4 regions of the Alicycliphilus sp. T452 genome follow, and region 1 is predicted to be linked to each of the others. Evidence: predicted binding sites of a transcription regulator. Region 1 holds the regulator's gene; each other region holds the start of a gene.

The links. Region 1 encodes FNR, which switches genes on or off when oxygen is low (the NO sensors DNR and NnrR bind a similar motif). Its sites were predicted from a motif close to TTGATNNNNATCAA; they were not measured.
Region 2: ACX12L_RS12630 (OmpW/AlkL family protein) is a predicted target of FNR. The motif match lies at 6,093-6,106, and genes of this name have one in related genera.
Region 3: cobA (uroporphyrinogen-III C-methyltransferase) is a predicted target of FNR. The motif match lies at 3,544-3,557, and genes of this name have one in related genera.
Region 4: ACX12L_RS10640 (DUF3149 domain-containing protein) is a predicted target of FNR. The motif match lies at 2,350-2,363, and genes of this name have one in related genera.

The regions. Positions count from the first base shown of each region.
Region 1 is NZ_JBTNEH010000029.1:17,971-25,690, reverse strand. Features, by position in the region: gene ccoN (cytochrome-c oxidase, cbb3-type subunit I) at 1-1,242, shown strand, start outside; gene ccoO (cytochrome-c oxidase, cbb3-type subunit II) at 1,262-1,894, shown strand; gene ACX12L_RS19860 (cbb3-type cytochrome oxidase subunit 3) at 1,907-2,044, shown strand; gene ccoP (cytochrome-c oxidase, cbb3-type subunit III) at 2,077-2,991, shown strand; gene ccoG (cytochrome c oxidase accessory protein CcoG) at 3,075-4,517, shown strand; gene ACX12L_RS19845 (FixH family protein) at 4,594-4,854, shown strand; gene ACX12L_RS19840 (hypothetical protein) at 4,941-5,228, shown strand; gene fnr (fumarate/nitrate reduction transcriptional regulator Fnr) at 5,249-5,992, opposite strand; gene hemN (oxygen-independent coproporphyrinogen III oxidase) at 6,164-7,546, shown strand; gene ACX12L_RS19825 (sulfite exporter TauE/SafE family protein) at 7,550-7,720, shown strand, end outside.
Region 2 is NZ_JBTNEH010000012.1:104,633-112,352, forward strand. Features, by position in the region: gene ACX12L_RS12610 (peptidase U32 family protein) at 1-1,375, shown strand, start outside; gene ACX12L_RS12615 (O-acetylhomoserine aminocarboxypropyltransferase/cysteine synthase family protein) at 1,461-2,738, shown strand; gene egtB (ergothioneine biosynthesis protein EgtB) at 2,895-4,190, opposite strand; gene egtD (L-histidine N(alpha)-methyltransferase) at 4,204-5,178, opposite strand; gene ACX12L_RS12630 (OmpW/AlkL family protein) at 5,428-6,018, opposite strand; gene ACX12L_RS12635 (DUF808 domain-containing protein) at 6,166-7,158, opposite strand; gene ACX12L_RS12640 (phosphatase PAP2 family protein) at 7,250-7,720, opposite strand, start outside.
Region 3 is NZ_JBTNEH010000022.1:70,482-78,201, reverse strand. Features, by position in the region: gene ACX12L_RS17965 (sensor domain-containing diguanylate cyclase) at 1-991, opposite strand, end outside; gene rng (ribonuclease G) at 1,097-2,584, opposite strand; gene cobA (uroporphyrinogen-III C-methyltransferase) at 2,655-3,479, opposite strand; gene ACX12L_RS17950 (cytochrome D1 domain-containing protein) at 3,691-5,412, shown strand; gene ACX12L_RS17945 (c-type cytochrome) at 5,434-5,784, shown strand; gene ACX12L_RS17940 (cytochrome D1 domain-containing protein) at 5,781-6,989, shown strand; partial or broken gene ahbB (siroheme decarboxylase subunit beta) at 6,993-7,720, shown strand, end outside.
Region 4 is NZ_JBTNEH010000009.1:166,490-174,209, forward strand. Features, by position in the region: gene clpB (ATP-dependent chaperone ClpB) at 1-1,437, opposite strand, end outside; gene moaE (molybdopterin synthase catalytic subunit MoaE) at 1,505-1,981, opposite strand; gene ACX12L_RS10635 (hypothetical protein) at 2,040-2,294, shown strand; gene ACX12L_RS10640 (DUF3149 domain-containing protein) at 2,426-2,569, shown strand; gene ACX12L_RS10645 (hypothetical protein) at 2,652-2,978, shown strand; gene dapA (4-hydroxy-tetrahydrodipicolinate synthase) at 3,234-4,121, shown strand; gene moaD (molybdopterin converting factor subunit 1) at 4,108-4,368, opposite strand; gene ACX12L_RS10660 (molybdopterin molybdotransferase MoeA) at 4,365-5,612, opposite strand; gene mobB (molybdopterin-guanine dinucleotide biosynthesis protein B) at 5,609-6,181, opposite strand; gene ACX12L_RS10670 (threonine synthase) at 6,234-7,720, opposite strand, start outside.

The sequences.
Region 1 (7,720 bases):
ATCTTCGCCTTTGGTGGCTGTGGCTTGTTCGCCACCAGCTACTACGTGGTGCAGCGCACCTGCCAGACCCGGCTGTTCATGCCCAAGCTGGCCGGCTTCACCTTCTGGGCCTGGCAGGCCGTCATCGTGGCTGCCGCCATCAGCCTGCCGATGGGCTACACCTCGGGCAAGGAATACGCCGAGCTGGAGTGGCCCATCGACATCCTCATCGCCATCACGTGGGTCAGCTACGCCATCGTGTTCTTCGGCACGGTGGGTACGCGCAAGGTCAAGCACATCTATGTGGCGAACTGGTTCTTCGGTGCTTTCATCCTGGCCATTGCCCTGCTGCACATCGTCAACAGCGCCGCCATTCCAGCGGGCTGGATGAAGAGCTATTCCGCCTACGCCGGCGTGCAGGACGCCATGGTGCAGTGGTGGTATGGCCATAACGCCGTGGGCTTTTACCTGACCACGGCCTTCCTGGGCATGATGTATTATTTCATTCCCAAGCAGGCTGGCCGCCCGGTATACAGCTACCGCCTGTCCATCGTGCACTTCTGGGCGCTGATCTTCACCTACATGTGGGCCGGCCCGCACCACCTGCACTACACCGCGCTGCCCGACTGGACGCAGTCCGTGGGCATGGTGTTCTCGCTGATCCTGCTGGCTCCCAGCTGGGGCGGCATGATCAACGGCATGATGACCCTGTCGGGCGCCTGGCACAAGCTGCGTGACGACCCCATCCTGCGCTTCCTGATCGTGTCGCTGTCGTTCTACGGCATGTCCACCTTCGAGGGCCCGATGATGTCGATCAAGACCGTCAACGCCCTGTCGCACTACACCGACTGGACCGTGGGCCACGTGCACTCCGGTGCCCTGGGCTGGGTCGGCCTGATCACCATGGGTTCGCTGTACTACCTCGTGCCGCGTTTGTTCGGCAAGGACAAGATGCACTCCATCAAGGCCATCGAACTGCATTTCTGGATGGCGACGATCGGCATCGTGCTCTATATCGCCGCCATGTGGATCGCCGGCGTGATGCAGGGCCTGATGTGGCGTGCCGTGAATCCGGATGGCACGCTGACTTACACCTTCGTGGAAAGCGTCAAGGCAACCTATCCGTTCTATGCCATCCGCTTCTTTGGCGGCCTGCTGTATCTCAGTGGCATGGTCATCATGGCGTGGAACGTGTGGATGACTGCGATTTCTGGTCGTTCCGTCAAGGTGGCCATTCCGGCCGTGAAGGCTGCGCACGCTTGAGGATCTAGGAAACCAAGTCATGTCCAATAGTCAAAACAACACATCCCCCGGCTTCACCCACGAGAAGGTCGAAACCAGCAACTTCCTCATGATCGTGCTGATCCTGCTGGTGGTGGCCGTGGGCGGCCTGGTGGAAATCGTTCCGCTGTTCTTCCAGAAATCGACGACGGAGGCCGTGCAGGGCGTCAAGCCCTACACCGCCGTGCAACTGGTCGGGCGCGATATTTATCTGCGCGAGGGCTGCTACAACTGCCACTCGCAGATGATCCGCCCCTTCCGTGCGGAAACGCTGCGCTATGGCCACTATTCAGTGGCCGGTGAATTCGTCTATGACCACCCATTCCAATGGGGCTCCAAGCGTACAGGTCCTGACCTGCATCGGGTGGGGGGCAAGTACAGCGACGAATGGCATCGCATCCACCTGAACAATCCGCGCGATGTGGTGCCGGAGTCCAACATGCCGGCCTATCCATGGCTGGAAAAGACCCAGATCGATCCCTCCGTCGTCGCTCCGCGCATGAAGGCGCTGCGCACCGTGGGGGTTCCCTACACGGATGAGGACATCGCGGGGGCGGCCGATCAGGTCAAGGGCAAGACGGAAATGGATGCCGTGGTCGCCTACCTGCAGGTATTGGGCCGCGCGCTCAGATAACAAGGAGTGGCCATGGACATCACCACCATGCGTATCGTGGCCACGCTGGCATCGCTGGCGTGTTTCGTGGGCATCTGGTTCTGGGCGTACATGCGCCGCAACAAGGCCCGGTTCGAGGAGGCGGCGCGGCTGCCCTTCGCCGAGGACTGATGAAGAACTCCCTGAAAGCAAAGAGATAACCCATGAGCGATTTCACCAGTAATTTCTGGTCCATCTATGTGGCCGGAATCACCATCATCGGCATCATTGCCTGCGGCCTGCTGCTTTGGATCACTTCCCGCAAGAAGGTCGAGCCGACGGCGGACAACACCACGGGCCATGTCTGGGACGAGGACCTGACCGAAATGAACAACCCCATGCCACGCTGGTGGATGTGGTTGTTCGTGTTGACCATCGTGTTCGGCTTCGGTTACTTGGCGGCGTATCCTGGCCTGGGCACGTTCAAAGGCCAGCTTGGCTGGACTCAACTGGGTGAGTACAACCAAGAAGTGGAGAAGGCGAACACCGAGCTGCAGCCCCTTTATGCCCGTTTTGCCAGCATGAAAACCGAAGACATGGCAGGTGATGCCGCCGCCATGGCCATCGGCGAGCGCCTGTTCATGAATAACTGCGCGCAGTGCCATGGCTCGGATGCGCGTGGCAGCAAGGGCTTTCCCAGCCTGGCAGACGGCGACTGGCTCCATGGCGGCACGCCCGATGACATTCGCAAGACCATCCACGATGGACGCGTGGGCGTGATGCCGCCCATGGCTGCCGCGATTGGATCGCCCGAGGATGTGCGCAATGTGGCGCAGTATGTGCTGAGCCTGTCGGGCAGCCCGCATGATTCGCTGAAGGCTTCACTCGGCAAATCCAAGTTCACGGCTTGCGCAGCCTGCCATGGCATGGATGGCAAGGGCAACCCGGCCCTGGGAGCACCCAATCTGACGGATGACATCTGGCTGCATGGTTGGGGCGAGGCCGCCATTACGGCTATGATCAACAACGGCAAGACCAATGAAATGCCGGCGCAGGCAGGTAAACTGACCGACGCACAGATCAATGTGCTGACGGCTTACATCTGGGGCTTGTCCCACAAGGCCGGCGCTTCACGCTGACGCCAACTCTGCGGCCGGCTCCCTTTTGGAGGGTGCCGGCCGTTTTGTTTCTGGAAGTTGTACTTCCCCCAAGAGATCCCATCATGAAGCCTGCTGAAGACCGGCCCCGCAAGGTGATACCCATTACTCCTGTTGCAGCGGAGAGCCAGCAGCCCGAGATGGTGTCGCTTTACGAGGCCCAAAAGAAGATCTACCCCCGATCCATCAGCGGTGTGTTCGCGCGCTGGCGCTGGGCGATGGTGTTTCTGACGCAGCTGGTCTTTTATGGCTTGCCGTGGCTGGAATGGGGGGAGCGCCAGATGGTGCTGTTTGACCTCGGAGCACGGCGCTTCTACATCTTCGGCCTGGTGCTGTATCCGCAGGACTTCATCTATCTGACAGGCCTGCTCATCATTTCGGCGCTGTCGTTGTTCCTGTTTACGGCGGTCGCGGGGCGGCTGTGGTGTGGCTTTGCCTGTCCGCAGACGGTTTATACCGAGATATTCATGTGGATCGAGCACAAGATCGAGGGTGATCGCAGTGCTCGCATGCGTCTGGACAATGGGTCGTGGACCTTCGAGAAGATCTGGAAGAAATCGCTCAAGCAGGTGATCTGGGTCGCTGTGGCCTTCTGGACCGGCTTTACGTTCGTCGGTTATTTCGTCCCGATCCGGGAACTCGGCGGCGAACTGCTGATGCTGCATGGCTCCTGGCAGATCTTCTGGGTGCTTTTCTATGGCTTGGCGACCTATGGCAATGCGGGCTATCTGCGTGAACAGGTCTGCAAGTACATGTGCCCCTACGCACGTTTCCAAAGCGCGATGTTCGACAAGGACACGCTGATCGTCACCTACGATCCGGAGCGGGGCGAGCCTCGCGGACCGCGCACCAAGAGCGTTGACTACAAGGCCAAGGGGTTGGGGGACTGTATCGACTGCACATTGTGCGTGCAGGTCTGTCCTACGGGCATCGACATTCGCAATGGCCTGCAATACGAATGCATTGGCTGTGGCCTGTGCGTGGATGCATGCGATACCGTGATGGACAAGATGAAATATCCGCGGGGGCTGATTCGCTTCTCCACGCAGAACGGTGTGAAGAACCATTGGACCCAGTCGCAGATGATCAAGCGCGTGCTGCGTCCGCGCGTGCTGTTTTACACCAGCGTACTGGTTGTGCTCTGCGTCGGGATGCTGGCCAGCCTGGTGGTGCGCACGCCTCTCAAGGTGGACGTGGTGCGCGACCGTGCGGCGCTCTCGCGCATCGTGGCAGGGGGCAAGCTGGAGAATATTTACCGGTTGCAGATCATGAATGCCACCGAAGGGGCCCAGCGTTATGTCATCAGCGCGCGCGGGCTGCAAGGGCTGGAGGTGGCTTCCGAGTCGGAAGTCGATATCGGCCCTGCGGAGTCGCGATGGGTTGCCGTGCGCCTGCAGATCCCCTATGGGTCGGCGCCACCGGGCTCGCACACGGTGTATTTTGATATCCAGTCGCAAGGCGACAAGGGGCAGGTGGCAGAGAAATCTGTATTCCTTGTCCCGCGCTGAGGCCACGGATCCGCACCGAGTTTTTGCATGGCCCCGAAAGGGCACGGAGATCGTAACGATGTCGAAAGATGGATCAATGAACGCAGCCCCCGAGTCGCAGCCGTGGTGGAAGTACGGTCATGTATGGCTGGTGATCGCGGGTCCGGTGATCGTGGTCATTGCCGGTTTTGTCACCCTCTGGCTTGCGCTTTCTCAGCCGGATCCCGTGCTGGCAGAAGACTACTACCAGCGTGGCCTGGATATCAACAAGACGCTGAAGAATACGGACCCTGGCATGACGCCCGCGATGAAGGGGCGCAACCATGCAGCCACGCCAATGCAGGACCAGCCGCGCTGAGGTTCTAAGGGGAATCAGGGGGGCGATTGCACTTTGCTTGCGCAGAACATGGTGCTAGGCTTTGACCCATGACAAGGAGGCAAGAGATGTGGAAGCAGCGGTTGATGTGGGTAGCCTGGCCCGCCTTTCTCATGGCGGGGGTTATGGAAATGGTCGTGTTTGCCTTTGTGGATCCCGAGGCATTGCAGTGGTTTGATCAGCCCGTCAATCTTTCGAGGCAAGGCGTCTACACCGTGGCGTTCTTCGTTTTCTGGATCGTCATCATGGCTTCGAGCGTGCTTACCACGATGTTGTCCTTCTCCCCCTTTGAACTCAACCGCTGCCCTGTACCCGAGGGTGACAGGCCGCTCGACTGCGCCAAATACATGCCCTGACTCATGGGCTTTTGGGGCAATTAGAGGCAGGATTGCTGGCTGTTGACGATGCGCTTCAGAGCGTCGGTGTCCACGATGCGTACGTGGCGTTGCCTGACTTCCACGATACCTTCTTCGACGAACTTGGAGAAGGTGCGGCTCACGGTTTCGAGCTTGAGGCCCAGGTAACTGCCAATTTCCTCGCGTGTCATGCGCAATACCAGTTCCGATTGGGAAAATCCCCGTGCATGCAGGCGCTGCACCAAATTCAGCAGGAAGGCGGCAAGACGCTCCTCGGCCCGCATGCTTCCCAATAGCAGCATGACGCCGTGTTCGCGGACGATCTCGCGGCTCATGATCTTGTGCACATGGTTTTGCAGTGCGGTGACCTCGCGCGAGAGCTCCTCGATGCGGTCGAATGGCATGACGCAAACCTCGGCGTCTTCCAGGGCCACGGCATCGCAGGTGTGCCGGTCGTTCACGATGCCATCCAGACCGATGATTTCTCCGGCCATCTGGAAGCCTGTCACTTGATCGCGTCCATCCTCTGTCGCCACGCAGGTCTTGAAGAAACCCGTGCGAATGGCGAACAGGGAGGTAAATGGTTCGCCGTTGCGGAACAGTGTGCCGCCGCGCTTGACCTTGCGGCGCACGGCGACGACATCATCAATGCGCTTGAGCTGCTGCTCATCCAGCCCCACGGGCATGCACAACTCGCGCAAGTTGCAGTTGGAACAGGCAACTTTGATGGATTGCAGGTTGGAGTGTATGGAAACCCTATTCATGTCGCGAGCTTACATCTGAACGCCGTCGAGGCATGGAATGTCACGGATCGTTCAAAGACTTTGATCCAAAGTCAAATTGTCCCCATCCGGACCGCATGGGTGCTTGATCGGTATCAAGAACGCCCTGGGGACTCTACGGCACAGTACGCCGCAAATGCAAGGAATCCCGTCATGACAGTCGTTACAACCGAGCTCTTGCGTCGCTTTGACGTGCCTGGGCCGCGCTATACCTCCTACCCAACAGCAGACCGTTTCGTGGAGGCATTTGGTGAGAAAGAATACATCCTGGCCTTGCAGCAGCGTCATGTAGGGTCAGCGGCCAAGGCGATGCCCTTGTCTCTTTACGTGCATATTCCGTTTTGCGAATCTTTGTGCTACTACTGCGCCTGCAACAAGATCATTACCAGGCATCCGGAGCGGGCCGAGGTCTATTTGCGCTACCTGAGCCGCGAGATCGACCTGCACACCGCGCACTGCGGCGTGGGGCAGCAGGTGAGCCAGCTGCATTTCGGCGGCGGCACGCCCACCTTCCTGTCCGATGATGGCTTGCGCGAGCTCATGGGCATGCTCAGGCGCAGTTTCGTGCTGGTGCCAGGGGGCGAGTATTCGATCGAAGTGGATCCTCGCACCGTGGATGAGAAGCGGCTCGCCCTGCTGGCGGAGCTGGGCTTCAACCGGCTCAGCTTCGGGGTGCAGGATTTTGACCCCGAAGTGCAGAAGGCGGTGCATCGTATACAGCCTGCCGAGAAGGTGTTTGCACTGGTCGAGAGCGCACGCAAGCTGGGCTTCGAGTCGGTGAACGTGGACCTGATCTATGGCCTGCCGCGCCAGACGCCGGAGTCTTTCGATCGAACCCTGGCACAGGTGGCGCAACTGCGGCCCGACCGCATCGCGCTTTATGCCTACGCACATCTGCCTGAGCGTTTCAAATCGCAACGGCGCATCATTTCGGCAGAGCTGCCCATGGCCTCGGCCAAGGTATCGATGCTGGCGCGCTCCATCGACGCGTTCATGAATGCGGGCTACGTGTACGTGGGCATGGATCACTTCGCACTGCCCGAGGATGCCCTGGCGGTGGCCAAGCGCCAGGGCCGGCTGCACCGCAATTTCCAAGGGTATAGCACCCAGCCGGACTGCGATCTGATAGCGCTCGGCGTCTCCGCCATCGGGCGCGTAGGCGCAACGTACAGCCAGAACGTCAAGACGCTGGACGAATATTACGACGCGATCAACCATGGGCACCTGCCCGTGGTGCGAGGCCTGGCCCTGACCAGGGACGACTTGGTGCGCCGCGCGGTCATCATGGCCTTGATGTGCCAAGGGGAGGTGCTGTTCGAGCCGCTCGAGCAGTCCTGGCTCATCGACTTCCGCCGCTATTTCGAGGCCGAACTGCTGCAGCTCGAAGAAATGGCGGAGCAGGGCCTGGTGAAGATCGGCGCCGAGGGCATCGAGGTCACCGCGATGGGCTGGTTCTTCGTGCGCGGCGTGGCGATGGTGTTCGACAAATACCTGCAGGCAGACCGCAACCGGGCGCGTTTCTCTCGCATCATCTGATCCATGCTGCTGGCTCTGGCTTCGACGGCATTCCTCATGGGCTTGATGGGCGGGACGCATTGCCTGGTCATGTGTGCGGCGCCCTGCGCCGCCTTGACGGGGGCAGGGGTTGCCCCGCGTGGCGGTGAGCAGGTCGTGCGCTGGATGCCGCGGGGATCCGTGGCGCAGCGCACG
Region 2 (7,720 bases), on a different contig from region 1:
CCTGCCCTACGAGGTGCTGGACGGCCAGGGCCGCATCATCGCGCACGAGAAGCACGTGCTCTCGATGAAGGACAACAACCAGTCGGACAACCTGCGCGCCCTCATCGGCGCGGGCGTGCGCAGCTTCAAGATCGAGGGCCGCTACAAGGACATGGGCTACGTGAAGAACATCACGGCCCACTACCGCAAGCTGCTCGACGAGATCGTCGAGGAAGGCGGCTTCGCGCGCTCGTCCAGCGGGCGCACCGCGTTCAGCTTCACGCCCGACCCGGATCAGAACTTCAACCGCGAGTTCACCGACTACTTCGTCAACGGCCGCCAGCAGGACATCGGCGCGTTCGACACGCCCAAGACGCCTGGCCGCGCCATCGGCTGGGTCACGCAGGTCGGCGACAAGTGGTTCGAGCTGGAGACGAGCGACCATGCCACCCAGCTGCACAACGGCGACGGCCTGTGCTACTACGACCTGCAGAAGGAACTGGTGGGCGTGCACATCAACCGCGCCGAGAGCGTGAAGAAGGGCGCGTGGCGCGTGTTCCCCAAGGACCCCATCGCCGGCTTCAAGGACCTGCGCAAGGGCCTGGAGATCAACCGCAACCGCGACATGGACTGGGTGCGCACGCTGGAGAAGAAGTCCAGCGAGCGGCGCGTCGGCGTGTGGGCGCAGCTGTCGGAAACACCCGACGGCTTCGCGCTCACGCTGACCGACGAGGACGGTTTCACCGGCAGCGCCGCCATCGCCCAGCCGCACCAGGCCGCCACCGACGCGGCCAGGGCCGAGGCCACGCTGCGCGAGCAGCTCGGCCGCTTCGGCGCGACCATCTTCCAGGTGCACGACATCGCGCTGCAGCTCTCGCAGCCCTGGTTCGTGCCCGCCTCCGCGCTCAACCAGCTGCGCCGCGACGCCGTGGCGGCGCTGGAGCACGCGCGCGCCGAGGGCCTCGTGCGCCTGCCGCGCGCCGCGCCCGTCGAGCCGCCCGCGCCCTTCCCCGAGGACACGCTGACCTACCTGGCCAACGTCTACAACCACAAGGCGCGCGACTTCTACGCGCGCCACGGCGTGAAGGTGATCGCCGCCGCCTACGAAAGCAAGGAAGAGGAAGGCGAGGTGAGCCTCATGATCACCAAGCACTGCGTGCGCTACAGCATGAGCCTGTGCCCCAAGCAGGCCAAGGGCGTGATCGGCGTGAAGGGCACCATCCGCGCCGAGCCGTTGCAGCTCGTCAACGGCAAGGAAAAGCTCACGCTGCGCTTCGACTGCAAGCCCTGCGAGATGCACGTGGTGGGGCGCATGAAAAAGTCGGTCATGAACCAGCACCTCAGGGACATGCAGGAAAAGCCCCTGCGCTTCTACCGCACGCGGCCCGCCGCATAAGCACATAGCCAGGCCATCGTTCGGGCGCGCCGCGGCTTGGCCGACAATGTCCGGCTGTCAACAACCCAACCCAAGGAAGACACCGATGCGCATCGAAACCCTGGCCGTCCATGCCGGCTACTCGCCCGATCCGACCACCAAGTCCGTGGCCGTGCCCATCTACCAGACGGTGGCCTACGCCTTCGACAGCGCGCAGCACGGCGCCGACCTGTTCGACCTGAAGGTGCCGGGCAACATCTACACGCGCATCATGAACCCCACGACCGACGTGCTGGAAAAGCGCGTCGCGGCGCTGGAGGGCGGCATCGCCGCCGTGGCCGTGGCCTCGGGCATGTCGGCCATCACCTATGCCATCCAGGCGATCGCCGAGGCGGGCGACAACATCGTGAGCGCCAGCACGCTCTACGGCGGCACCTACAACCTGTTCGCCCACACCTTCCCGCAGCAGGGCCTGGAGGTGCGCTTCGCCGACCCGCGCGACCCGGCCAGCTTCGGCAAGCTGATCGACGAGCGCACGAAGGCGGTGTTCTGCGAATCCATCGGCAACCCGCTGGGCAACGTGACCGACATCCGGGCCCTCGCCGACGTGGCCCATGCCCACGGCGTGCCGCTGATCGTGGACAACACCGTGCCCAGCCCCTACCTGCTGCGCCCCATCGAGCATGGCGCCGACATCGTGGTGCACGCGCTCACCAAGTACCTGGCCGGCCACGGCAACAGCATGGGCGGCGCCATCGTCGACAGCGGCAAGTTCCCTTGGGGCCAGCACAAGGCGCGCTTCAAGCGCCTGAACGAGCCCGACGTGAGCTACCACGGCGTGGTCTACACCGAGGCCCTGGGCCCGGCCGCCTACATCGGCCGCGTGCGCGTGGTGCCGCTGCGCAACACGGGCGCGGCCATCTCGCCGCACAACGCCTTCCTGATCCTGCAGGGCATAGAGACGCTGGCGCTGCGCATGGACCGGATCTGCGAGAACTCGCAAAAAATCGCCGAGGCGCTGCAACGCCATCCGAAGGTGGAATGGGTGCGCTACGCGGGCCTGCCGGAGCACCCCGACCACGCGCTGGTGCAGCGCCAGCTCGGCGGCCGCGCGTCGGGCATCCTGTCGTTCAGCCTGAAGGCCGACGACGCGCGCGCGGCGGGCGCCCGCTTCCTCGACGGGCTCAAGCTATTCACGCGCCTCGTGAACATCGGCGACGCCAAGTCGCTCGCCACGCACCCGGCATCGACCACGCACCGCCAGCTCAACGCCGACGAACTGGCCAAGGCCGGCGTGACCGAGGGCATGGTGCGCCTGTCCATCGGCATCGAGCACATCGACGACCTGCTCGAAGACCTGCACCAGGCGCTGGACGCGGTTTGAGCGCGCAGGCCCTCGCCCCCGCCCTCTCCCAGGGGGAGAGGGAGTAAAAACCGGCACGGCCGATCGCCCTCGCCCCTCCGGGGAGAGGGAGGGGTGAGGGGATTTCCGTGTTTTTAGCCTCCAGCGCTTGTTAGCCAAGCGCTGGCAGCTATCGTTTCAGGAGTCCCGCGCCAGCCGCAGCCCCGTGAACTGCCAGCGCGCGCCGGTCGGGAAGAAGTTGCGGTAGCTCACGCGCGCATGGCCCGCCGGCGTGGCGCAGGAGCCGCCGCGCAGCACGTACTGGTTCACCATGAACTTGCCGTTGTATTCGCCCACGGCCCCCGGCGCGGGGCTGAAGCCGGGGTACGGCGCGTAGCTGGACCGGGTCCACTCCCACACGTCGCCGAACATCTGCTGCAGCGCCCCGCCCTGCGCCGGCGCCGGCGCGGGGCGCGGGTGCAGCGCGCCGCCGTCGGCGAAGTGGCCCTGCTCCACGCCGGCGGCCCGGGCCGCGGCGGCCTCCCACTCGGCCTCGGTGGGCAGGCGCGCGCCGGCCCAGCGGGCATAGGCGTCGGCCTCGTAGTACGACAGGTGCGCCACGGGCTGCAGCGGCGCCAGCGGCCGGCCGCCGGCCAGCGTGAATTCGCTCCAGCCGCCCTCGTCCCGGCGCCAGTACAGGGGGTGGGCGATCTGCTGGCTGCAGCACCAGTCCCAGCCCTCGGCCAGCCAGTGCGCGGGGTCGCGGTAGCCGCCGTCGGCCATGAAGGCGAGGTAGTCCGAGTTCGTGACCAGGCGCGTCGCCAGCTCGTAGGGCCGCAGGTAGGCGGCGTGGCGCGGCAGCTCGTTGTCGAACGCGAAGCCCTCGCCCGCGTGGCCGATCTCGACCAGCCCGCCATCGAACCGCCACCAGCCGGCCTGCGCCGCGCCCGCGCGCCCGGGCGGCGGCGCCGGCGCATCGCGGTACGCGGGCCACAGGGGGTTGCACCACAGCAGGTGCTTGATGTCGGTGACGAAGAGTTCCTGGTGCTGCTGCTCGTGCTGCAGGCCCAGCTCCAGCAGCGCGCCGAGCCCGGCCGGCGGGGCGCCCCGCCCCAGCAGGCGCCGCATGCGCGCGTCCACGTCGGCGCGGTAGGCCAGCACCGTGGCCAGCGGCGGGCGGGTCAGCATGCCGCGCTGCGGGCGCGGATGCTGGCGCCCCACGCCCTGGTAGTAGGAGTTGAACAGCACGCGGTAGGCGGGGTCGAAGGGGCGGAAGCCCTGCTCGTGCGCCTCCAGGATGAAGGTCTCGAAGAACCAGGTGGTGTGCGCCAGGTGCCACTTGGCGGGGCTGGCGTCGGGCATGGACTGCACGCAGCAGTCCTCGGCCGACAGCGGCTGCGCCAGCGCCTCGGTGGCGGCGCGCACGGCCGCATAGCGGCGCGCGGCATCGGTGTCCCCGCCGGGGGATGCGGGTGGAGGGGCTGGTGCGTTCATGGCACGGGTCCTTTCATGCGCGCGCATGCACCATGGCATACCAGCCGCGCGCGTCCGTCCAGCTCTGGGTGCTGGCAAAGCCCGCCTGGCGCAGCAGCGCGGTGAATGCCGGCAGGGGGTGCTTGTAGCTGTTCTCGGTATGGATGCGCTCGCCCGCCGCGAAGTCGCGCCCGCCGCCGGGCCAGCGCACGCGCTGCGGGCCCAGGGCCTCCAGGTGCATCTCGATGCGCGAGGCGACGGGGTTGAAGAACGCCCGGTGCCGCCATTGGCGCGGGTCGAAGTCGCTGCCGACCAGGCGGTTCACGTGCGCCAGCGCATTGCGGTTGAAGGCGGCGGTCACGCCCGCGGCGTCGTCGTAGGCCGCCTCCAGCACGGCCCTGGGCTTGGGCAGGTCGATGCCGATCAGCAGCGCCCCGCCGCCCTGCGCCAGCGCGCGCATCCGCGCCAGCAGCGCCACGGCCTGCGGCGGGTCGAAGTTGCCGATGGACGAGCCCGGGTAGAACACCAGGCGCCGCTGCCCCGGGATGTCCGGCGGCAGCCGCAGGCCGGCCGTGATGTCGCCGGCCACCGCGCGCGCGTCCAGCCCCGGCAGCGCCGCGCGCAGGCGCGCGACGGCGCCCTGCAGGTAGTCCGCCGAGATGTCCACGCCCACGAAATGCGTGGCCGCCAGCCGGCGGCACAGGTCGCGCGCCTTGTCGCAGCTGCCCGCGCCGGGCTCTATCACCACGCGGCCCGCGCCCACCGCCTCGGCAATGGCGCGGCCGTGGCGGCGCATGAGGGCACGCTCGGTGCGCGTGAGGTAGTACTCGGGCAGGCGCGTGATGGCCTCGAACAGCTCGGAGCCGCGCCGGTCGTAGAAATACTTGGGCGAGATGCTCGCCTGCAGCGCCAGCAGGGCGTCCGTGATCTCGCGCCGGCACGCCGCATGCGCCTGCGCAGCGGGCTGCGCCTGGTGCGGCAACGCAAGGGAGGGGGAGATGGCGGGCATAACGCCGCAGCGTAGGGCGCAAGCCCCCGGTGCGGCGCAGGCCAAGGCATGCATTGCAGGTAGGACGGCCACGCAAATTGCGCGCGCCCCCTTGCGCCGGCGCGCCGCGCGTGGCAGGCCGTCCTGCCGTTTATCCAAGAAAAAGCGCTGGAACGCCCGCCCGACAAACACCGCCAGCTATCAAAAGTAAAAAGGGCTGGCGCCCCACATGCACCAGCCCTTCCCCCGCAGAGGACGAAAACCCCGGAATCAGAAGCGGTAGCCGACGCCCAGGCCCACCAGCACGGGATCGACCTTGAACTTGCCGACGCCGCCGCTGACCGTGGTGTCGATGTAGACCTTCTTCACGTCGAAGTTGAGCGACCAGTTCTTGTTCAGCGCGTAGTCGAAGCCCACCTGCAGCGCCGGGCCCCAGCTGTTCTTCTTCACGGTCAGCGCGCCGCCGGCGATGTCCACGCTGGAGAAGCGCGTGTAGTTGACGCCCGCGCCCACATAGGGCTTGAACGCGCCCATGCCGGTGAAGTGGTACTGGCCCAGCAGCGTGGGCGGCAGGTGCTTGAGCGTGCCGATCTTGCCGCCGTTCAGGCGCACGTCGTGCTTCTGCGGGTAGGTCAGGATCAGTTCGGCCGCGAAGTTGGGCGTGAAGAAGTACGACACGTCCACTTCCGGGATCCACTTGTCGTTGATGCTCACGCCGGCAGCGCCCGCGGCGCCACCGTTGGAGCTGTCGAGGTGCACGGCGCGTGCGCGCACCATCCATTGACCGTCCTGCTGCTGCGCGTACGCTGCACCGGAAGTCATTGCACACAAAACGGCCAAGGCCAGCAGGTTCCTTTTCATTTGGGATATCTCTATTCGGTTGAACGGGGACGGCCCCCGTACACCCATTAGGCCTACCAGCAAAATGGTCAACTTTGCTGCAAATCAATATTCAAATGCCTTTGTCCATGGGCATTTGTTCGTGTGTCACAAAAAAGTAACAGCCGGCTATCCATGCGATGCGGCCGCGCCGCGCCAACGCCCGAGCAGCATCCACCCGGCCAGGACGGCGGCGCCGGCCACGAGCCCCGCCAGGACGTTGAGCAGGCTGCTGGCCAGCAGGGCCCACAGGCCGCCCAGGGGCCAGCCGCCCGCCGCCGCGCCAGCGGCGGCCACCGCATGGTGCAGCGCCGGCACGCCGTGCACCAGGATGCCGCCCCCCACGAGGAACATGGCCGCGGTGCCCGCCACCGACAGCGTCTTCATGAGCCACGGCGCCGCCGCCAGGATGCCACGCCCCAGCGCCTGCGCGGCGGCGCCGGGCCGGCGGCTGAGCCACAGGCCCAGGTCGTCGAGCTTCACGATGCCCGCCACCAGGCCGTAGACGCCCACCGTCATGAGCGCCGCGATGCCCACCAGCACCACCACCTGCTGCACGAACGCCTGGCCGGCCACCGTGCCCAGCGCGATCACGATGATCTCGGCCGAGAGGATGAAGTCGGTGCGCACCGCGCCCCGGATCTTCTCCTTCTCGAACGCCACGAGGTCCACCGCAGGGTCGGCGTTGGCCTGGGCATGGCTGGCGTGCTGCGCCGCGTCCTCGGCCGGTGCGTGCAGGAAGCGGTGGGCCAGCTTCTCCACGCCTTCGAAGCACAGGAACGCGCCGCCCAGCATCAGCAGCGGCGTGATGAGCCAGGGCAGCCACGCGCTGATGGCCAGCGCCGCCGGCACGAGGATGGCCTTGTTCACCGCCGAGCCCCTGGCCACGGCCCAGACCACGGGGATCTCGCGCTCGGCGCGCACGCCCGCCACCTGCTGGGCGTTGAGCGCCAGGTCGTCGCCCAGCACGCCCGCCGTCTTCTGCGTGGCCACCTTGGTCAGGGTGGCCACGTCGTCGGCCACGGCGGCGCTCTTCTTGGCCGCCACCTTGGTCATCACGGACACGTCGTCGAGGATGGTGGCGATGTCGTCGAGCAGGGTCAGCAGGCTGGCTCCGGCCATGGAGGTTCCTTTGCGTAGGCGATGAGGGGGGCCGATTATGGGGACAGTGGGCCGCACCGCGGCGCACGGGCAATCCGCCTCCAGGACTTTGCTATAGATATTTTCTGGCTCTATCGCCCATCGGTAAAGCGCCTGCAGCTCTCTTTTCAATAGCAATCAAAATCCACGCCACCACCCCGCCACACAGCACTCCCAGCAGCGCCCCGCCGAGCACGTCGCGCGGGAAGTGCAGGCCCAGCGCCACGCGGCTCGCGGCCACCGCCACGGCGCAGGGCAACAGCATCCAGGCCGCCAGGCGGCGCGGCGCCAGCAGCCAGGCGCAGGCCACGAAGGCGAAGGCGACGCTGGCGTGCGTGCTGGGGAACGAGGCGTCCGCCCGGTGCGGCACCCAGGCCGTGGTCAGGCCCAGTGCGAACGGCCGCTGCTGCGGCCACAGCCATTCCAGCCCGCGCGTGCAGGCCCAGGCCAGCGCCATGGCCGCGATGCAGCCCCAGGCGGCGCGGCGCCACGCGCCATCGCCCACCACGCAGGCCATGAGCAGCGCCGCCAGCAGGACCTGCGG
Region 3 (7,720 bases), on a different contig from region 1:
ACAGTGCCATCCACAGGCCAGCCTTGCGGTGAGAACGCCATGCCCAGCGGATGGCGGCCACGGCCAGCAGCGGCCCGAACAGCATGAAAGGCACGTACAGCAGCGCGACGACGGTGCGGTTGCTGCCGCTGAACCACACGGCCGCGGGCCCCAGCAGCATGAACACGACAAGCCCGCGCCGCACCCAGGGCCAGTCGCGGCGGAAGAAGGACAGCACCGTGAGCATCAAGAGCGGCACCATGGCCTGGTTGACGCTGAACACGAACCAGCTGAAGAGCTGCGGCGGCACGGGCGGCGCGGTGAGCGTGTAGTTGAGGTTGCTCAGTGCGATGGCCAGGGCCGTGGTGCCGAACCAGCCGTACAGGCGGTCCCCCCGCAGCGCCAGCGACACGCACAGCGCAATGCCCCCCATGCAGAACGCCGCCCATGCCAGGCCATTGGCCACGGTCACCTGCACGAACCTGCGCCACCCGTACGCGCCGTCGCGGAGCTGGTGCGCAGGCCCTATCGTCACGGTCGACAGGCCGTTCATCTGCCGGTTTGTGGCGAAGATCTCGAACTCCAGCGTATTGGCCCCGACCCGCCAATGGCTTGCGGGCAGCGCGAACAGGTAGGGGCGGTGCAGGCAGCGCAGCCGCTCCAGCGCATCGAGATCGCAGGCCCCGACGCGCTCCCCGTTGAGCATGAGCCGGCCCGCCAGGCTCATCTTGGGCACATAGACACCCAGCGGCTCGTCCCCCGCGGCTGCGACGGCCGCCGCCGGCAGGTCGAAATCCAGGCGGTAGCGCACGCGGCTGCCCTCGGGGGCGAAGTCGGCGGGGCCGAGCACATGGGGAAGGGAGACCTCCTGCGTGCCCGCCAGCGAAGTGAGCACCGCCGCCTGGAGCACCTGGGGCGCCGCCGCCGAGGCGCTGGCGCACAGCATGCCCCAGAGCCAGCACAGCAGGACCGGCCACAGCCGGACGGGGGAAAGGCAAAAGAACCGTTGCATGCATGGGGATACCGGCGCCAAGTACCCCGCGGCTCCGGGGCTTCGCCGATATCGACAGGTGAAACGCCGGATTATCCTATGCCCCCCTTCGCGGCCCTTCCGATGTCAAAGGAGCACGATGTCGTACTGCTCCTGCCCCACGGCCGTTTCTGCCTGCAGCGAGATCGGCTTGCCGATGAAGTCGGACAGTCCCGCCAGGTGCTGGCTTTCCTCGTCGAGGAACAGCTCCACCACCTTGGGAGAAGCAATCACGCGGAATTCGCGCGGGTTGAACTGGCGCGCCTCGCGCAGCAACTCGCGCAGGATGTCGTAGCACACGGTGCGCGCCGTCTTGACCTCGCCCACGCCGTGGCACGTGGGGCACGGCTCGCAGAGCATGTGGGCGAGCGACTCGCGCGTGCGCTTGCGCGTCATCTCCACCAGGCCCAGCTGCGAAAAGCCGCCCACCATGGTCTTGACCCGGTCGCGCGCGAGCTGCTTCTTGAATTCGGCGAGCACGGCCGCCTGGTGGTCCTCGCGCAGCATGTCGATGAAGTCCGCTATCACGATGCCGCCCAGGTTGCGCAGGCGCAGCTGGCGCGCGATGGCGCCGGCGGCCTCCAGGTTGGTCTTGAAGATGGTGTCGTCGAAATTGCGCGCACCCACGTAGCCGCCGGTGTTCACGTCGATGGTCGTGAGCGCCTCGGTCTGGTCCACGATCAGGTAGCCGCCGGACTTCAGGTCCACGCGCCGGCCCAGGGCACGGGCGATTTCCTCGTCGATCGCATAGAGGTCGAAGATCGGCCGCTCGCCCTTGTACAACTCGAGCTTGGCCACCGCCGCCGGCATGAACTCCCGCCCGAACTTCTGCAGCGCGGCAAACTGCTCGCGCGAGTCCAGGCGTATGCTTTGCATCTCCTCGCCCACCAGGTCGCGCAGCACACGCTGCAGCAGGCTCAGGTCCTGGTACAGCAGCGAGGTCGGCGGGCGGTTCAGCGCCGCCTGGCGCACGCCCGCCCAGGTCTTGCGCAGATAGGTGATGTCCTCGGCCAGCTCCGCATCGCTGGCATCCTCGCCATTGGTGCGCAGGATGAAGCCTCCGCCACCGCCCGCGGACTTGTCGCCCACCAGCGCCTGCAGGCGCGCGCGCAGCGCGTCGCGCTCCTCCTGGGGAATTTTCTGCGAGATGCCGATGTGGTCGTCCTGCGGCAGGAACACCAGCAGCCGCCCGGCGATGCTGATCTGGGTGGAAAGACGCGCGCCCTTGGTGCCGATCGGGTCCTTGATGACCTGGACCATCAGCGACTGGCCCTCGAAGACCTGCTTCTCGATCGGCACAAGCGGCTCGTTCTTGCGCGCGAACATGGGCGCCTCGCCCCCCTCCTGGCGCTGCCACACGTCGGCCACGTGCAGGAAGGCGGCGCGCTCCAGGCCTATATCGATGAAGGCCGACTGCATGCCGGGCAGTACGCGCGAGACCTTGCCCAGGTACACGTTGCCGACCAGGCCGCGCTCCAGGGCGCGCTCCACGTGCAGCTCCTGCACGGCGCCGTTTTCGACCACCGCCACGCGCGTTTCCTGGGGCGACCAGTTGATGAGAATGTCTTGTTGCATGGGCTTTGCCGGATGAGGCGCCCATGATGCCTGAAACCGGCCCGCCCCACGGGCCGGCCTGACGGCCTCCTCACACCATCGTCGCCTGCATGCCCCGCATCAGCTGCGGCTGCAGCGCCACCACCTCGCCCACCACGATGAGCGCCGGCGGCCGCACCTTGTGCTGCCGCGCCAGGGCTGGCAATTCCTGCAGCGTGCCGGTGACGCAGCGCTGGCCGGGCAGCGATGCCTGCTCCACCAATGCCGCGGGCGTGCTGGCGGGCAGACCGTGGCGCACGAGCTGCTCGCAGATCACGGGCAGCGTGCCCATGCCCATGTAGATCACCACGGTCTGGCGCGGGCGGGCCAGCGCCTCCCAGTCCAGCGCCACCTCGTTGTCGCCGCGCAGGTGGCCGGTGGCGAACACCAGCGTGGCCGCGTGGTCGCGGTGCGTCAGGGGAATGCCGGCGCAGGCGCCCGCCCCCTGGGCGGCCGTGATGCCGGGCACCACGTCGAAGGCGATGCCGGCCTCGGCCAGCGCCTGCGCCTCCTCGCCGCCGCGTCCGAAGATGAAGCCATCGCCGCCCTTGAGCCGCACCAGGTTGCGCCCGCTGCGCGCCAGACGCACCATGAGGTCGATGATGGACTCCTGGGGCAGCGTGTGGTGCGAGGACTCCTTGCCCACGTAGATCAGGTCGGCATCCTCGGCCACGTAGCGCAGCACCTCCTTGCCCACCAGATGGTCGTAGAGCACCAGGCGGGCCCCGCGCAAGGCCTTCACCGCGCGCAAGGTGAGCAGTTCCGGATCGCCCGGGCCGGCCCCCACCAGGGTCACGCGCCCCGGGAGGGTGGGCATGCCAGGCGCACCTGCGGCGGGAGTGGCGGTGAACCAGCGTGCATCTTCTATGAAGCTCATGTCGGCCTTTCTTGGCAGATCGTGGGATGGGCTCCATTGTTCAAAGACCACACCGCGTCCGTCCTTGAACCAGTTCAAGGACAGTTTGCAATGTCCGCGGCGACGATATGGTCACTCGCATAAAGAGGGAATGGACAGCGACCTCGCGAGATGGCCCCATGCATCCGCAGGGAGCCACCTAAGCGCTGATCCGCGACGCAGAGGACCCACAATGACAGCAAAGAGGATTGCCAGGCTGGTTGCGCTTGCGGCCGCCACCCTGGTGTCGGCCACAGCAATGGCCCAGAATGCCAAACCGGTCTCGGAGACCGAGAAGAACTACATGGGTGCCGGCAGCTCGCCCGTAGGCGATGTGCCCATGTACCAGAGCACGAACCCCAAGGCCCCGAAGATGACGCAGGCCGAGTTCGACCGCGCGCGCCAGATCTACTTCGAGCGCTGCGCCGGCTGCCACGGCGTACTGCGCAAGGGCGCCACGGGCAAGCCTCTCACGCCCGACATCACGCTGGAGCGAGGCACCGACTACCTCAAGACCTTCATCGCCTACGGTTCGCCGGCCGGCATGCCCAACTGGCTGACCTCGGGCGACTTCGACGAGGCGACCGTGGACCTGATGGCGCGCTACGTGCAGCAAGACCCTCCCACACCGCCCGAGTTCTCGCTGGCGGACATGGAGAAGACGCGCAAGGAATACGTGCCCGTCGCCCAGCGGCCCACGAAGAAGATGAACAACTACAACATCAACAACATCATGTCGGTCACCCTGCGGGATGACGGCACGATCGCGCTGATCGATGGTGACACCAAAGAGATCATCAACATCGTCAAGACCGGCTACGCGGTGCACATCTCGCGCATGTCGGCTTCTGGTCGCTACCTGTATGTGATCGGCCGCGACGCACGCCTGAACCTGATCGACCTGTGGATGGAGAAGCCCGACAACGTGGCCGAGATCAAGATCGGCCTGGAGGCGCGCTCGGTCGAGACCTCCAAGTTCAAGGGCTGGGAAGACAAGATCGCCATTGCCGGCACCTACTGGCCGCCGCAGTTCGTGCTGATGGACGGTGACACGCTCAAGCCGCGCAAGGTCGTCGGCACGCGCGGCATGGACATCAACAACCAGTACCACCCCGAGCCCCGCGTAGCCGCCATCGTGGCCAGCCACCAGAAGCCCGAGTTCCTGGTCAACGCCAAGGAAACCGGCAAGATCTGGATGGTGGACTACACCGACCTGACGAACCTGAAGACGACGCAGATCGACACCGCCAAGTTCCTGCACGACGGCGGCTTCGACGCCTCGCGCCGCTACTTCCTGACGGCAGCCAACGCCTCCGACAAGGTCGTGGTGATCGACACCAAGACCAGCAAGCTGGAAGCCATCGTGGACGTGGGCAAGATCCCGCACCCGGGCCGCGGCGCCAACTTCAAGCATCCGAAGTTCGGCCCCGTCTGGGCTACCTCGGGCCTGGGCGACGAGAGCATCGCGGTGATCGGCACCGACCCGGCCAAGCACAAGGCCAACGCCTGGAAGGTGGTGCAGTCGCTCAAGGGCCAGGGCGGTGGTTCGCTGTTCATCAAGACGCACCCCAAGTCCAACAACCTGTGGGTCGATACCGCGCTCAACCCCGATCCCAAGATCAGCCAGAGCGTGGCCGTGTTCGACATCCGCGACCTGTCCAAGGAGCCTCAGGTCATCGACATCGCCGCCTGCGCCAAGCTGGACGACGACGGCGCCAAGCGCGTGGTGCAGCCCGAGTACAACCAGAAGGGCGACGAGGTCTGGTTTTCCGTCTGGAGCGCCAAGAACAAGAAGTCGGCCATCGTGGTGGTCGACGACAAGACCCGCACCTGCAAGGCCGTGCTCAACGACCCGAGGCTGATCACGCCCACAGGCAAGTTCAACGTGTACAACACGCAGCACGACGTCTATTGATGCCGTAACCCGGGACCCGCCATGGCACGCAACGCACTCCTCTCCCTCACCCTGGCGCTCGCAGCAGCGGCGGCGGGCGCGCAAACGCCAGCCGCCCCCGCGCCCGAGCGCGCCGCACAGCTGGTGCGCATGGTGCGGCAGGACTGCGGCTCGTGCCATGGCATGCGTCTCACCGGAGGCCTGGGCCCGGCGCTCACGCGCCAGGCCCTGGCCGCCAAGCCTCCCGAATACCTGGCCGCCGTCATCATCCACGGCATCCCCGGCACGCCCATGCCGCCCTGGAGCGCACTGCTCAGCGGCACGGAGGCCCTGTGGATCGCCCAACAGCTGGCCAGCGGTTTCCCCGAAGAAATGAGGAGCCAAGCCCCATGAAAAGGCGCTCCCTGCTGTCGTTCGCCGCCGCGGCCCCACTGCTGGCAGGCGGCTGCGCAGCCACCTCCGCATCCTCCGCCACGTCCAAGGCCTCCGCCCTGCAGGGCACGGGCGACCTGGGCGTGGTCATAGAGCGCGCCAAAGGCGCGCTCACCCTCGTCAACACCAGCCGGCGCGAGGCCGCAGGCCGCGTCGAGGGCCTGGGCGACCTCTCCCACGCCTCGGTGGTGTTCTCGCGCGACGAGCGCTTCGCCTATGTCTTCGGCCGCGACGGCGCGCTGACCCGCGTGGACATCCTGGAGCAGCGCATCACCCACCGCGTCATGCAGGCGGGCAACTCGATCGGCGGCGCCATCAGCGCCGACGGCAGCCTGGTCGTGGCGCAGAACTACACGCCCGGCGGCATCAAGGTATTCGACGCCGCCACGCTGGAGCTTCTTTCCGACATCCCCGCCCTCATGCCCAATGGCGAGCGCTCGCGCGTCGTGGGCCTGGCCGACCTGCCCCAGCGCCGCTTCGTCTACAGCCTGTTCGACGCCGAAGCCATCTGCATCGCCGACTGCAGCGACCCGAGAAAGCCCCGGGTCACCACGCTGGCCGGCATCGGCCGCCAGCCTTACGACGCCCTGCTCTCGCCCAACGGCCGCCACTACATCGCCGGCCTGTTCGGCGAGGACGGCCTGGCCATGGTGGACCTGTGGGATGCCACGCCGCGCGCGCGCCGCATCCTGGCCGGCTACGGGCGCGGCGAAAAGCCCCTGCCCGTCTACAAGATGCCCCACCTGCGCGGCTGGGCCATGGCCGGGGGGCGCGCCTACCTGCCCGCCATCGGCCGCCACGAGGTGCTTGTCGTCGATACCGCCACCTGGGCCGAGGTCGGCCGCATTCCCGTCGCGGGCCAGCCCGTGTTCGTCATGGCGCGCCCCGACGGCCGCCAGGTGTGGGTCAATTTCTCGGTGCCGGACTACAACCGCGTGCAGGTCATAGACACGCCCAGCGGGCAGGTGATCGACACCATCGCGCCCGGCAAGGCCGTGCTGCACATGGAGTTCACGCCGCGCGGCGAATCGGTGTGGATCAGCTGCCGCGACGACAACCGCGTGCAGGTGTACGACACGCACACCCGGCAACTGCAGGCCAGCCTGCCCGTGGATGCGCCCAGCGGCATCTTCTTCACCGCACGTGCCCAGCGCATGGGGTTTTGAGCCGTGCACACCGCGCAGCACCACCTCGACCTGGCCCTGCTCAACCCCTGGCAGCGCGGCTTTCCCCTGTGCCACGAGCCCTTTGCCCTGATCGGCGAGCGCCTGGGCATGGATGCCGAAGACGTACTGTCCCGCTACCAGCGCCTGCAGCGCCAGGGCAGCCTGAGCCGCATCGGGGCGGTGTTTGCTCCCGGCGCGGGCGGCGCATCGCTGCTGGCAGCCATGGCCGTGCCGCCGCAGCGGCTAGAGGCCGTCGCCGCCATCGTTTCCAGCCACGCCGGCGTCAACCACAACTACGAGCGCGAACACGCCACCAACCTGTGGTTCGTAGCCACCGGGCCCGACGCCGCACAGGTCGAAAAACTGCTGTGCAGCATCGAGGCCGAGACTGGCCTGCCCGTGCAGCGCCTGCCCATGCTGCGGCCCTACCGCATCGACACCGGGTTCGACCTGCGCGCCAGCCAGTCGCCCTCCAGCGGCGCCACCCACTGGGCGCAAACGCCGCTGCAGGCGCAAGACCAGCCCCTGGCGGCCCTGGCCGAGCGGGGGCTGCCCTTGGTGGAGCGGCCGTACGACCTGTGGGCCGAGCAGCTGCAGCAGCCCGTAGAGGCCGTGCTGCGCACCCTGCAGCGCTGGCTCGACGAGCGCACCGTCAGCCGCTTCGGCGTGGTGGTGCGCCACCATGAACTGGGCTTCACGGCCAACGCCATGACTGTGTTCGACGTGCCCGA
Region 4 (7,720 bases), on a different contig from region 1:
CGTGTCGATGTCCTTGCGGATCTGCTCGCTGCCCTGGGCGCTGGCCTTCTCGGCCTTCCAGACCTCTTCCAGGTCGGCGTATTCGCGCTCGGCGTTGGCCAGCTCTTCCTCGATGAGCTGCAGGCGCTTCTGCGAGGCCTCGTCGGTCTCCTTCTTCATCGCCTCGCGCTCGATCTTGAGCTGGATCATGCGGCGTTCGAGCTTGTCCAGCGCCTCGGGCTTGGAGTCGATTTCGATCTTGATGCGCGCAGCCGCCTCGTCGATCAGGTCGATGGCCTTGTCGGGCAGGAAGCGGTCGGTGATGTAGCGGTGGGAGAGTTCCGCCGCGGCGACGATGGCCGGGTCGGTGATGTCCACGCCATGGTGCGCCTCGTAGCGCACCTGCAGGCCGCGCAGGATGGCGATGGTGTCCTCCACCGAGGGCTCCTCGACCAGCACCTTCTGGAAGCGCCGCTCCAGCGCCGCGTCCTTCTCGATGTACTTGCGGTATTCGTCCAGCGTGGTCGCGCCGATGCAGTGCAGCTCGCCGCGCGCGAGGGCGGGCTTGAGCATGTTGCCCGCGTCGATCGCGCCCTCGGCCTTGCCGGCGCCGACCATGGTGTGGATCTCGTCGATGAACAGGATGATGCGGCCCTCGTCCTGCGCCACTTCCTTGAGCACGGACTTCAGGCGCTCCTCGAACTCGCCGCGGTACTTGGCGCCGGCCAGCAGGCCCGCCATGTCCAGCACCAGCACGCGCTTGTTCTTGAGCGTCTCGGGCACCTCGCCCGCGACGATGCGCTGGGCCAAGCCCTCCACGATGGCGGTCTTGCCCACGCCGGGCTCGCCGATCAGCACGGGGTTGTTCTTGCTGCGCCGCTGCAGCACCTGGATGGCGCGGCGGATCTCGTCGTCGCGCCCGATCACGGGGTCGAGCTTGCCCATGCGCGCGCGCTCGGTCAGGTCCAGGCAGTATTTCTTCAGGGCCTCGCGCTGGCCCTCGGCCTCGGCGCTGTCCACCTTCTGGCCGCCGCGCACCGCGTCGATGGCGGACTCCAGGCTCTTGCGCGTGAGGCCGTTGTCCTTGGCGATCTGCGCTGCCTCGCCCTTGCTGTCCACGAGGGCCAGCAGGAACAGCTCGCTCGCGATGAACTGGTCGCCGCGCTGGATGGCCTCCTTCTCGGTCGCCTGCAGCACGCGGCCCAGCTCGGGGCTGGCCTGCACCTGGTCATGGCCCTGCACCTGGGGCAGGCGCTTGACGGCGGCCTCGGCCGCCTTCAGCAGGCCGGGCACGTTGGCGCCGGCACGCTCGAGCAGCGCGCGCGGGCCGTCCTCCTGGCGCAGCATGGCGGCCAGCAGGTGCACGGGCTCGATATAGGCATTGTCATGGCCCAGCGCGAGCGACTGGGCGTCGGACAGGGCTTCCTGGAATTTCGTGGTGAGTTTGTCAAGACGCATGTAAGACCTCCAACTTGTCGCTAGCTAAGGCTGCAGCGCCCTGATTTCAAGCCATGGCGCGATAAATTCAGCCTGTCTGGGGCGGCGCCGCGATGCCCCAGCGCGCCAGCGCCGCGTCGTCGCTCACGCGCGCATCGACCCAGCGCGCGCCCTGCGGCGTGGCTTCCTTCTTCCAGAACGGCGCCTGGGTCTTGAGGTAGTCCATGAGGAACTCGCAGGCCTGGAAGCTCTCGCCGCGGTGCGCCGAGGTCACGGCCACGAGCACGATCTGGTCGAGCGGCGCCAGCAGCCCCACGCGGTGGATCACGCGCACGCCGTACAGGTCGAAGCGCGCGAAGGCCTCGTCGATCATGGCCTCGATGGACTTTTCCGTCATGCCGGGGTAATGCTCCAGCTCCATCGTGGCGACGGCGTCGCCATCGTTGCGGTCACGCACCGTGCCCACGAAGCAGCACACGGCGCCCACGCGCGCGTCCCGGGCACGCAGCGCCGCCAGCTCGGCGGAGACATCGAAATCCTGGGTCTGGATGGAAACGCGGGTCATGGGGTCAGGCATTGCAAAATGGCGGCATTGCCCGGCACTTTAACGCTCCCCGCCCGCCATGGCCCTGCAGACCATCACCACCGCCGACTACACGCTCTACCCCTCGCCGCGCAACACGCACCGCGTGGTGTTCGAGTTCCAGACCTTCGTGCCCCAGCCCTATGCGCTGATCGACCTGCCGAGCTTCGGGCTGGCGGGCCGGTGCAGCCTGTTCGCCGCCCACCGCCGGGCCGACGGCAAGATGGGCCAGCTCGTGACCTTCGAGCTCGAGGGCGATCAGCAGCGCTTCGAGCGCCTGTTCGTGCCGGACTGAAAGCCCCTCTCTCCCCGCCCATACCCGACGGAAAAACTAGGGTATACCCCGATTGTTGACCTTCCTCAAAGGGGCCAAGGCCCGGCTGCGCTGCAATGACACGCAACAGTCAACAACGGAGGAAATGCGCCATGCAACTGCTCAAGCAACTCTTCACGACCGACGTGGGCCTGTTCAGCGCCGTCGGCATCGGCTTCATGCTGTGCATGCTGGGGTTCTTCGTCTGGCTGTTCACGCGCAACGACGCGCCCAAGGCCGGCGACAAGCAGTCCTGAGAGCCCTCGCCCAAGGCTGAAGGCGCCGCCTCCGCCAGGAGCGGCGCCTTTGTTTTGCCCCCGCTGCCTGACAATGCCGGCCATGCACGACGGCGACAACCAGATCCTGGTCCCTCCTTCCTTCATCGCGCTGTACAGCGACGCGCGGCAGCGCCTGCTGGCGCCAGCGGGCGAGGTCTGCGCGCGCTACGAGCTGTGCGAGGACCTGGCCTGCCACCTGGTGGAGCAGGCGCAGCAGCTCTACCACGGCGGTGCCCGGTCGGAGGAAGGCGTGCTGCTGGGCATCCACGCGGGGCTGGCCGCGCCAGGCGCGGGCGTGAACCCGCAGGAGGCGCGCTGGATCACGCTGCGCCTGGCCGAGCTGCTGGCGTGGCAGTGCCCCCTGCTGGCCGCCCCGCACGCCGGCTGACGCATCGGCCCGCTATACTGCGCGCCATGTCCGCGCACAGCCTCATCGCAACGCCTCCCGCACCTGCGGCGGCTTTGCAGTGCGTGGCCAAAGCCCCAAAACCCCAGCTCATCTGACCGGAGCTGCGGTTCCGTCCGGATGAGCGACGGAACCCCCTGGCAGAGAAACTCCCTCCCTCTTTTTCTCGATTCCCGGCATTCCGCGCGCGCCCCGTGGCGGTTCTTCCACTGGTCGAACCCTGAAAGGATGCTCCGCATGCCGTCATCATCATCAACCACCACGCCCGTGTTCTCCGGGCTCTGGATTCCCCTGGTCACGCCGTTCAAGGACGGCGCCGTGGACCACCCGGCCCTGGCCGCCCTCGCGGCCCGCCTGCGCGCGCAGGGTGCTGCCGGGTTCGTCGCCTGCGGCTCCACCGGCGAGGCCGCCGCGCTCGACAAGGACGAACAATCGGCGGTGCTGGAGACTGTGCTCCAAGCCGCCCAGGGCCTGCCCGTGGCGATGGGGCTGTCGGGCTACCACCTGGGGCAGGTGCTGGCGTTTGTGCGGGCCCTGGCGCGCTATCCGCTGGCCGGGCTGCTGGTGCCCGCGCCGCACTACATCCGCCCCTCGCAGGAAGGCCTTCTGCACTGGTTCAACGCCATCGCGGACGCCAGCGCCGCACCGCTGATCGTCTACGACATTCCCTACCGTACGGGCGCCACCCTGGCCACCGGCACGCTGCTGGCGCTGGCCGCGCACCCGCGCATCCGGGCCGTCAAGGACTGCGGCGGCGATACGGCCAAGACACAGGCCTTGATCGCCGATGGCCGCCTAGCCGTGCTGGCGGGCGAAGACGCGCAGATGTTCACCACGCTGGCGCTGGGCGGTACGGGCGCCATCGCGGCCAGCGCGCACTGGCAGACGCCGCGTTTCGTCGAGCTGCTGGAGTTGCTGCGCACGGGTGACCTGCCCGGAGCCCGCCGCGTGTGGCAGGCGCTGCAACCCTGGATAGAGGCCTGCTTCGCCGAACCCAACCCCGCGCCGCTCAAGGCCCTGTTGGCGCGGGAAGGCTGGATGCGCAACGAACTGCGCGCGCCGATGACGGGAGCCTCGCCCGCCATGGAGGCCCGGCTGCGGGCCCTGGAGCTCAGCCCCCGGTGACGGGCGGGAAGAATGCCGCCTCGGCGCCATCGGCCAGCGGCGCGGTGTCCTGGGCCATGACCTGGTTCAGGGCCATGCGCACGGCGCGCCCGCGCGCAAGGCAGGCGGCCCAGGGCTCGCCGCGCGCGATGAGTTCGTCGCGCAGCGCGCCCAGGGTGTCGGCGCCGGTCTGCAGCGTCTCGTGGCCCGCTCCCACGGCCTCGCGGATGGAGGCGAAATACCGCACCTGGATGGTCTTGCGGGTCATGACAGCAGCTCCGTGAACGGCAGGAAGCGCACGCGGTCGCCGCGCGCGATGGTCTGGCCCGCGGGGTTGTCCACCACGCCGTCGGCCCAGGCGGCCGAGGTGAGCACGCCCGAGCTCTGGTTGGCGAACAGCTCCAGCGTGCCGTCCGCCGCATGGCGCACGCGCAGGAATTCACGGCGCTTGTCGGCCCTGGGCCAGTCGAATCCGGCGCTGGCAGCGATTGCCTTGGGCGCCACGTCGCGCACGCCCTGCAGGCGCAGCAGGAAGGGCCGCACCAGCAGGCCGAAGGTGACGAAGCTGGACACCGGGTTGCCCGGCAGGCCCATGAAGTGCGCGCCGCCGATGCGGCCGTAGGCGAAGGGCTTGCCCGGCTTCATGGCGATCTGCCACAGATCGAGCCGGCCCAGGCTCTCCACCGCGGGCTTGATGTGGTCTTCCTCGCCCACGGAGACGCCGCCGCTGGTCAGGATCAGGTCATTCCCTTGCGCGGCCTCGCGCAGCGCGGCCACGGTGGCCTCGCGCCGGTCGGGCACGATCCCGAGATCCGTCACCTCGCAGCCCAGGCGCAGCAGCATGGCGCGCAGGAAGAAGCGGTTGCTGTTGTAGATGGCGCCGGGCTTCATCTGCGCGGGCGGCACCTCGCCGGGCATGACGAGTTCGTCGCCCGTGGAAAAAAGCGCCACGCGCGGCCTGCGCGCCACCTGCAGGCTGGCCAGCCCGATGCTGGCGGCCAGGCCCAGTTCGGCGGGGGTCAGGCGCGTGCCGGCGGCCAGCACCTGGGCGCCCAGGGCGATGTCCTCGCCCGCGCGGCGTATCCACTGCCCGGCTGCGGGCACGGCGTTCACGCGCACGCGCGCGCCTCCATCCAGGGCCTCGCAGTCTTCCTGCATGACGATGGCGTCAGCCCCCGCGGGCACGGGCGCGCCCGTGAAGATGCGCGCGGCCGTGCCGGCCGCGAGCGGCGTGCCACAGCCGCCCGCGGCGATGCGCTGGGCCACGGGCAGCTCCACGCCCGCGGCCGTCACGTCGGCGCGGCGCACGGCGTAGCCGTCCATGGAGCTGTTGTCCTGCGGCGGCACCTGCAGCGGCGAGACGGCCGGCTGGGCGAGCACGCGGCCGTCGGCGTCGAAAGTGCCGACGGTGTCGGTGCCCGCCAGCGGCGCGGCCTGGGCCAGCAGATCGGCCAGGGCTTCATCGAGGGGTTTGAGGGGCGCGCGCGCCTGGGATTTCGCCTGGGTTGTCATTCGCAAGCCTCCGCCCGTTGGGGCACATAGTCGAAGCGCGCGCCCTGCGCCAGCAGCCACTGCGCCACGGCGTGGGGGTCGCGCACGTCGAGCACCGGCAGCGCCGTGGGCGCGGGCAGCGCGGGGGCGTCGGTGGCCACGGCGACGATGCAGGGGTCGTGCGGATAGAGCGCGGGGCGCTCGTGGTATTCGGGCGAGGGCGCGCGCCAGATCTCGACCTTGGGCAGGTCGCTGTGCTTGAAGCCTTCCACCAGCACCCAGTCCGCGCGCGGGTCCAGCTCGGCCAGCAGCTCGTGCACCCCAGGCGCGCGCGCCTGCTCGAATTCGCGCATCAGCGCCATGCGGCGGTCGGAGGCCACGGCCACCTCGTAGGCGCCGGCCTCGCGGTGGCGCCAACTGTCCTTGCCCACATGGTCGATGTCGAACTTGTGGTGCGCATGCTTGACCACCGACACGCGCAGGCCGTGCAGGCGCAGCTCGGGGATCAGCCGTTCCACCAGCGTGGTCTTGCCGCTGCCCGAATAGCCGGCAAAGCCAACCACCTTCATCTCGCCGCTCCTTGATATCATTTTTGATAGCTTCCAGCGCTTGCCAGACAAGCGCTGGAGGCTATTTCGGCCATCAATCGCAATGGGCCGCGATGTAGGCCTTGACCCGCTCTGCGTCGGCCGGCAGCACCTGCACGCGCTTGGGCAGCTGCTCTATGCCCTCGAACTTCGCCGGGCGCTCGGGCGCGCGGCCCAGGGCTTCCTGGATGGTTTCGGCGAACTTGATGGGCAGGGCCGTCTCCAGCACGATCATGGGCACGGCGGGGTCGCCGCGCAGCGCACGCGCCACTTTCACGCCATCGGCCGTGTGGGTATCGATGATCTGGCCAAAGCGCTCGTAGGTGTCGCGGATGGTGGCCAGGCGGTCGGCGTGGGTGCTCTTGCCGCTCTCGAAGCCGTACCTGGCGCGGGCGTCCTGGAACACCGGGTCCGCCCCCAGGTCGAAGAAGCCCTGCCGGGCCACGCCTTCGGCGAACAGCTGGCGCGTGCGTGCACCGTCGCGGCCGACCAGGTCGAACACGAAGCGCTCGAAGTTGCTGGCCTTGCTGATGTCCATGCTGGGGCTGCTGGTCTCGTGCGTGTCGGCCGCGCCGCGCACGCGGTAGGCGCCGGTGCGGAAGAACTCGTCGAGCACGTCGTTCTCGTTCGTGGCGACGACCAGGCGGTCGATGGGCAGGCCCATCTGGCGCGCCACGTGGCCGGCGCAGATGTTGCCGAAGTTGCCGCTGGGCACGGTGAAGCTGACCTTCTGCGCGTTGCGGTTCGCCGCAGGGCCGCCCCAAGGCGAACCAGCCCCCTCGGGGGGCAGCGAACCACGCGCAGCGGGGAGCGTGGGGGTCTGTTCCGTGGCCTGGATGTAGCCGGCGAAGTAGTACACCACCTGGGCCAGCAGGCGCGCCCAGTTGATGGAGTTGACGGTGCCGATCTTGTACCGGGCCTTGAAGGCGTGGTCGTTGCTCACCGCCTTGACGATGTCCTGGCAGTCGTCGAACACGCCCTCGATGGCCAGGTTGTGGATGTTCGCGTCCTGCAGGCTGAACATCTGCGCCTGCTGGAAGGGGCTCATGCGGCCATGCGGGCTGGTCATGAACACGCGCACGCCGTGCTTGCCGCGCATGGCGTACTCGGCCGCGCTGCCGGTGTCGCCGGAAGTCGCCCCCAGGATGTTGAGCTGCTCGCCGCGGCGGGCCAGCTCGTACTCGAACAGGTTGCCCAGCAGCTGCATGGCCATGTCCTTGAAGGCCAGCGTGGGGCCGTTGGACAGGGCCTCGATCCACAGGCCGTCCTCCAGATGGCGCAGCGGCACGATTTCGCCCGTGCCGAAGACTTCGGCGGTGTAGGTTTTCTCGCACAGGCGCCTGAGGTCGGCGGCGGGGATGTCGTCGATGTAGAGCGAGAGGATGCGGAAGGCCAGCTCCGCGTAGCCTTGCTTGTGATAGACCTCGCGCAGCTCGGCGAGCTGCGCGTCGCCCACGCGCGGATAGCGCTCGGGCAGGTACAGGCCGCCGTCGGGCGCCAGGCCTTCGAGCAGGATGTCGCAGAAATGCTTGCGGTCCGGGT